2 linked regions of the Starkeya sp. ORNL1 genome follow. The protein of the gene in region 2 binds, or shares a complex with, the protein of the main gene of each other region. Links are inferred from orthologs where the notes say so. Each region holds a gene or a part of one and is shown on either strand. Other genes may lie near its edges. The genes, in order: rpsG and tig.

The links.
Region 1: the proteins of tig (region 2) and rpsG are in contact, whole or in part, in a crystal structure (PDB 3GTY), measured with the Thermotoga maritima proteins. The link is inferred for Starkeya sp. ORNL1 from one-to-one orthologs. Residues at the interface, in WP_004081061.1 of Thermotoga maritima: Glu122, Val124, Val129, Leu130, Tyr133, Glu188, Gly259, Ile262, Tyr263, Glu266, Ser270, Glu273, Gln274, Glu277, Arg308, Gln311, Ile312, Ser315, Tyr316, Glu325, Arg329, Arg336, Leu363, Phe366, Trp367, Arg373, Leu377, Arg381, Leu384, Glu387; in WP_004081843.1 of Thermotoga maritima: Lys34, Lys52, Lys55, Glu59, Arg62, Gln63, Glu66, Asn67, Lys69, Val71, Arg95, Ala109, Lys110, Lys111, Gly112, Arg113, Pro114, Glu117, Glu121, Ile124, Ala125, Tyr127, Asn128, Asn129, Thr130, Gly131, Lys135, Asp139, Arg142, Met143.

What each region holds. Positions count from the first base shown.
Region 1 is NZ_CP048834.1:965,039-968,260, forward strand. The notes cover bases 315-3,222. They hold rpsG (30S ribosomal protein S7), read right to left. Parts: upstream 2,050-3,222; coding sequence 1,579-2,049; downstream 315-1,578. Other genes in these bases: fusA (elongation factor G), read right to left, coding at 315-1,551; rpsL (30S ribosomal protein S12), read right to left, coding at 2,073-2,444; rpoC (DNA-directed RNA polymerase subunit beta'), read right to left, coding at 3,179-3,222. Also shown: more of fusA, read right to left, coding at 1-314.
Region 2 is NZ_CP048834.1:461,618-464,770, reverse strand. The notes cover bases 1-2,839. They hold tig (trigger factor), read right to left. Parts: upstream 2,177-2,839; coding sequence 824-2,176; downstream 1-823. Other genes in these bases: G3545_RS02200 (multicopper oxidase family protein), read left to right, coding at 2,605-2,839; G3545_RS02215 (ATP-dependent Clp protease proteolytic subunit), read right to left, coding at 1-542. In the rest of the region: more of G3545_RS02200, read left to right, coding at 2,840-3,153. UniProt on the Bacillus subtilis protein: Involved in protein export. Acts as a chaperone by maintaining the newly synthesized protein in an open conformation. Functions as a peptidyl-prolyl cis-trans isomerase.

The sequences.
Region 1 (3,222 bases), 500 kb from region 2 along the record:
TTCGTTCGGCTCGACCGTGAACTTCACCCGCGCGAACTGGCCGGTACCACCGGTCTGCTTCTTGTGGGTGTAGTCGACTTCGGTCTTGCGGGTGATCGTCTCGCGATAGGCCACCTGCGGCTGGCCGATATTGGCATCGACCTTGTAGGTGCGCTTCAGGATGTCGACCTTGATGTCGAGGTGCAGTTCGCCCATCCCCTTGAGGATGGTCTGGCCGCTCTCGTGATCGGTCGACACGCGGAAGGACGGATCCTCCGCGGCGAGCTTGGCAAGCGCAATGCCCAGCTTCTCCTGGTCGGCCTTCGACTTCGGCTCGATCGCGATCTCGATGACGGGTTCCGGGAACTCCATCTTCTCGAGGATCACGGGCTTGGCCGGGTCGCACAGCGTGTCACCGGTGCGCACATCCTTGAGGCCGGCGAGAGCGACGATGTCGCCCGCATAGGCTTCCTTGATGTCTTCGCGGTTGTTGGCATGCATCAGCAGCATCCGCCCGACGCGCTCACGCTTGTCGCGGGTGGAGTTCAGCAGGCCCATGCCGGTTTCGAGCTTGCCCGAATAGATACGGCAGAAGGTGATGGTGCCGACGAAGGGGTCGTCCATGATCTTGAAGGCGAGGACCGACAGCGGCTCGCTGTCCGACGGCTTGCGATCGGTCTCTTCTTCGGTGTTGAAGTCGATGCCCTTGATCGCGCCGCGGTCGAGCGGGTTCGGCAGATAGTCCACCACGCCGTCGAGCAGCGGCTGCACGCCCTTGTTCTTGAAGGCCGAGCCACAGAACACCGGGGTGAAGACGCGGCGGACAACCGCCTTGCGGATCAGGCCCTTCAGGACCTCCTCGGACGGCTCCTGGCCGTCGAGATAGGCGGCAAGCGCGTCGTCGTCGAGCTCGACCGAGGCCTCGAGCAGCTTGCCGCGATATTCGACAGCCTTGTCGAGGAGGTCAGCCGGGATCTCTTCGTCGTGGTACTTGGCGCCGAGCTCTTCATTGTCCCAAACGATCGCCTTCATGCGGACGAGATCGATCACGCCCTTGAAGTTGGCCTCGGAACCAATGGGGAGCTGCACGCACACCGGGTTGCCGGCGACGCGGTCGGCGATCATCTCGACGCAGTTGTTAAAGTCGGCGCCGATCTTGTCCATCTTGTTGACGAACACGATGCGCGGAACATTGTACTTGTCGGCCTGGCGCCACACCGTCTCGGTCTGCGGCTCCACGCCCTGGTTGCCGTCGAGCACGCACACCGCACCGTCGAGCACGCGCAGCGAACGCTCGACTTCGATGGTGAAATCGACGTGGCCGGGAGTGTCGATGATGTTCAGGCGCTTGCCATTCCAGAAAGCGGTCGTCGCGGCGGACGTGATGGTGATGCCGCGCTCCTGCTCCTGGGTCATCCAATCCATGGTGGCGGCGCCGTCATGGACTTCGCCGATCTTATGGCTCTTGCCGGTATAGTAGAGGATCCGCTCGGTGGTCGTGGTCTTGCCGGCATCAATGTGGGCCATGATGCCGAAGTTGCGGTAGTCCTCGATGGCATGTATGCGCGACATGTCAGTTCCTCGTCCCGGCTCTCTTCGTCACCAGCGGTAGTGAGAGAAGGCGCGGTTCGCCTCCGCCATACGGTGGGTGTCTTCACGCTTCTTCACGGCGGTACCGCGATTGTTCGAGGCGTCCAGCAGCTCGCCGGACAGGCGCTCGACCATGGTCTTCTCGTTGCGGGCACGGGCCGCAATGATGAGCCAGCGAATGGCCAGCGCCTGACGGCGCTCCGGGCGAACTTCGACCGGCACCTGGTAGGTGGCGCCGCCGACGCGGCGCGAGCGCACCTCGATGGAGGGGCTCACATTGTCCAGCGCCTGCGTGAACACGCCGAGCGGCTCGGACTTGGCGCGATTCTCGACCAGGTCGAGCGCGCCATAGACGATCGTTTCCGCAACCGACTTCTTGCCGTCATACATGACGGCGTTCATGAAGCGGCTCAGCACTTCGCTGCCGAACTTCGGGTCCGGGGTGACTTCGCGGCGTTCCGCGCGGTGACGACGGGACATCGTTCAGATCCTCACTTCAGCCATCACTTGGGCCGCTTGGCGCCGTACTTCGAACGGCGCTGCTTACGGTTCTTGACACCCTGGGTATCAAGCACACCGCGCAGAATGTGGTAACGCACGCCCGGAAGGTCCTTCACGCGGCCGCCGCGGATCATCACCACGGAGTGCTCTTGAAGGTTATGACCCTCACCGGGGATGTAGCCGATGACCTCGTAGCCATTGGTCAGACGGACCTTGGCCACCTTACGAAGCGCCGAGTTCGGCTTCTTCGGGGTCGTGGTGTAAACGCGGGTGCATACGCCGCGCTTCTGCGGGCTCGCCTGCAGGGCCGGAACCTTGTTCCGGGCCTTCTGGGCTTCCCGCGGCTTGCGGATTAGCTGGTTGATCGTCGGCACGCTTCTCGCCTTCGTCTCGCTGGGCGGGGAGGAACCCCCGCGCATACCCATTTCCGCGGCAGCAACCGCATCTAGTTTTCACGGGTCGGAACGCGCATGAGCACCGGCAATGCCGGCATAGCGAAACCCAGCCCACGAACGAAAAACGCGCCGCCGGCCGAATCTCGGCCGAGGGCGCTGCACGTTCAGAGGACCGCGCAGCAGCCAGATTGGCTATTGCGGCGCGGTCATGCGCCTGATTTGCTCATACTTCGATCCGGCAGCGTCTCGGATTTCTCCGTCCAGACAAGGCGTCCGAACGCGGTAAAACCGACCGCCTGCCGCGAAAGTCCGGGCCTTCTACGCGTCGACTCGGGTTTAGTCAACCCCGAACCGTGAAATTCAGATGACGGAGAGGGCGCGCGAAGCCCGACGATCATTAGATTTCGTTCGACTCAGCCGCCACGCAAGATCGTAACGGAAGGACGGGTGGCCGAGACCCTTCAATCCAGGAATCGGTAGCGCCTGATTCTGCGGTACTCGGCTGGAACATCCGTCCACCCTCCCCGCATTCGTCGTCCCGGACGGCCGCGGGTCGATCCGGGACGGCTGAAGGTATTGATCGGCACCTTCACGCAATCCCGGCTCTCCGGCCGCGCCTGCGGCCGGGAGGACGACAAGCGGGCGCGTCAGAAAAGAAAAGGCCGCCCTCGCGGGCGACCCTTCCCTCTGTTCCAAACCACGCTGCCTGCGGATCACTCCGCGGCGGCGGGGCCTTCGATGGCCTCGGCGGCGCCGG
Region 2 (3,153 bases):
TCGCGCTCCAGCGCGTCTTCCACGGCGTTGAGGGTCTGCCCTGTGTGCTTCACATAGATTTCATTGAGGCGCTTCTTCAGGCTCTCGACTTCCTTGGCGTGGATCAGGATGTCCGTCACCTGGCCCTGATAGCCGCCGGAAGGCTGATGCACCATGATTCGCGCGTTCGGCAGCGCGAAGCGCATGCCGGCCTCGCCGGCCGTGAGCAGCAGCGAGCCCATGGAAGCGGCCTGCCCGATGCACAGCGTCGAGACCGCCGGCTTGATGAACTGCATGGTGTCGTAGATCGCGAGCCCCGACGTCACCACCCCGCCCGGCGAGTTGATGTACATCGAGATCTCCTTCTTCGGGTTCTCCGCCTCGAGGAACAGCAGCTGCGCGACCATAAGGGTCGACATGTTGTCCTCGACCGGCCCGGTCAGGAAGATGATGCGCTCTTTCAACAGGCGCGAGTAGATGTCGTAGGAGCGCTCGCCCCGGTTGGTCTGTTCGACCACCATGGGGACGAGATAGTTCATGTAGGTGTCGATAGGGTCACGCATCTTCCGATCCTCAGCGGGCCGGGAAACCCCGGTTTCCGCGAATCCAATCCCGCCCCAACATAAGGGGAAAGTGCGCTCCCGCTAGGGTGGGGACCGAAAATCCCGTCCCACCCTGCCCTGCCTCAACCCTTCCGCACGCCGTCATCACGGCCGAAGCGAAGTGGAGAGCCGGGACCGCCCTCCGGTTAAACACAATCCCGGAGCAGCCTCGCGGCCGTCCGGGATGACACATTGGTCGCTGAGGGCCAAACCCTCGATATGGGTCGCGCCCTCGAGACGGCTCACGCCGCCTTGACGTCCTCGTCCTCGGCATAGAGCTCTTCGCGGGTCACCGGCTTCTCGGTGACCTTGGCAAGCTCCAGCAGGAAGTCGACCACCTTCTCCTCGAACAGCGGCGCGCGCAGCGTAGCAAGCGCCTGCGGGTTCTGGCGGTAATATTCCCACACCTGCTGTTCCTGGCCGGGGAACCGACGGGCGCGCTCGACGACGGCGCGCGTCACTTCGTCATCGCTGACCTGGATGCTGTTCTTGTCGCCGATCTCCGCGAGCACCAGGCCGAGGCGCACGCGGCGCTCGGCGATCTTGCGGTAGTCGTCGCGGGCGGCGGCTTCGGTGGTGCCTTCGTCCTCGAAGGTCTTCTTCTGGCCGTCCATCTCGGCGGTGACCGAATTCCAGATGCCGTCGAACTCCTGCTGGGCGAGGGTCGGCGGCACCTCGAACTGGTGCAGGCCGTCGAGCGCGTCGAGCAGGCGGCGCTTCACCTTGTTGCGGCTCTGCGTGTTGTGCTCCTGGGCGATGCGGCTCTTCACCTGCTCCTTGAGCTTCTCAAGGCTCTCCATGCCCAGGGTCTTGGCGAACTCGTCATCGACGGTCAGGGCGCCGGGCGCCTCGACCGACTTCGCGGTGACCTCGAAGGAGGCATTCTTGCCGGCGAGGTTGGCGGCCGCATAATTCACCGGGAAGGTGACATTGACGGTCTTGGTTTCGCCTTCGGCGACGCCGACCAGCTGGTCCTCGAAGCCGGGGATGAAGCTGTTGGAGCCGAGCACCACCTGGATGTCCTCGGCGCTGCCGCCTTCGAAGGGCTCGCCTTCCAGCGTGCCGACGAAGGAGACGGTGACGCGGTCGCCGGTCTCGGCGGCGCCGGTCTTCGCCGAATAGGGCCGGTTGGCGTCGGCGATCCGGGAGACCGCCTCGTCGACCTCGGCGTCGGTCACCGCGAGCACCGGCTTCTCGAGAGCGATCGACTTGAAGTCGCCGAGCGTGATCGCCGGCAGCACTTCGATATTGATGGTGTAGGAGAGGTCGGCCTTGCCGTCGATGACGTCCTTGACCGCATTCTCGTCCTGCGGCAGCTCGACCTTGGGCTGCATGGCGAGCTTGAAGCCGCGCTCCTCGACGATCTGGCCATTGGCCTCGTTGACCGCCTGGTCGATCACCTCGGCGAGCACCGACTTGCCATAGAGCCGCTTCAGGTGCGCCACCGGCACCTTGCCGGGCCGGAAGCCGTTGATGCGCACGCGGTCCTTCATCTCGGCCAGCCGGGCGTTGGCCTTGGCGTCGAGTTCGGCGGCGGGAAGCACCACGCGGAATTCGCGCTTCAGCCCATCGGCGGAGAGTTCGGTGACCTGCATCGGTATCGGCCTTCGTCTTGTCGCCGTGCGGCGGCTTTATTGTCGGTCGGGAATCGGCGGCTTACACCTGATTCCCGGGGATTGCGTCGTTCAAGCGGGAGGCAACCGTGCGCTGGAGTTCTGGTGCGGGCGGAGGGGCTCGAACCCCCACGACTTTCGTCACGGGAACCTAAATCCCGCGCGTCTACCAGTTCCGCCACGCCCGCGAACGCACCTTTTTGCCGAGGAAACTCCTCGAACCATAGGCGCGCGCACTCATTCCGGGTGCCGCCAGCCGGGTGCGGGCTTATAGCACGGCCTTGCCGCAGCGCCAGTGGAAAGTGAGCCGTCGCCCGAGGGGTTGGGGAGAACCGCTTGCCTCCGCTAACCACACCGCAAGCCCCGCCTTGCGCCCGCCATTCTCGCGCCGGAAAATCCCTGCCGTGACAATGCGTATGGACGATTTCCACCACACCACCCGCCGCAGCCTGATCATGGCCGCCGGCCGCAGCCTCGGTGCGTCGCTCATCATCGGTGCGCTGCCGAAGCCACCTGCCCTCGCGCAGGACGCGTCGGCGGCTCTCGCCGCCCAGCTCGGCGAGGCCCATCTGCTCGGCCCCGCCGCGCCGGCAACGCCGCTTTTTACGTATGGCGGCTCCCTCCCCGGCCCGACCTTGCGGCAGAAGCTCGGCGACGATTTCGGCTTCCAGTTCCAGAACCGGCTCAGCGAGCCGACCGCCTTGAGCTTCGGCGGCTATCCGGTGCCGGCCAACATGCTCGGCGTGCCTGGGCTTTCCGGTCAAGCGGTGGCGCCGGGCGCCAATACCGATATCCGCTTCCCGCTGACCGAGGCCGGCACCTATCTCTATGCGCCGTTCGATGCCGGCCAGGCTGCGCGCGGGCTCGCCGGCGCGCTGGTGGTGGAAGACGCTACGCCGCCGGAGGCCGATCGCGATCTCGTCCTGGTGATCCAGGATTGGCGGCTCGCTCCGGACCAG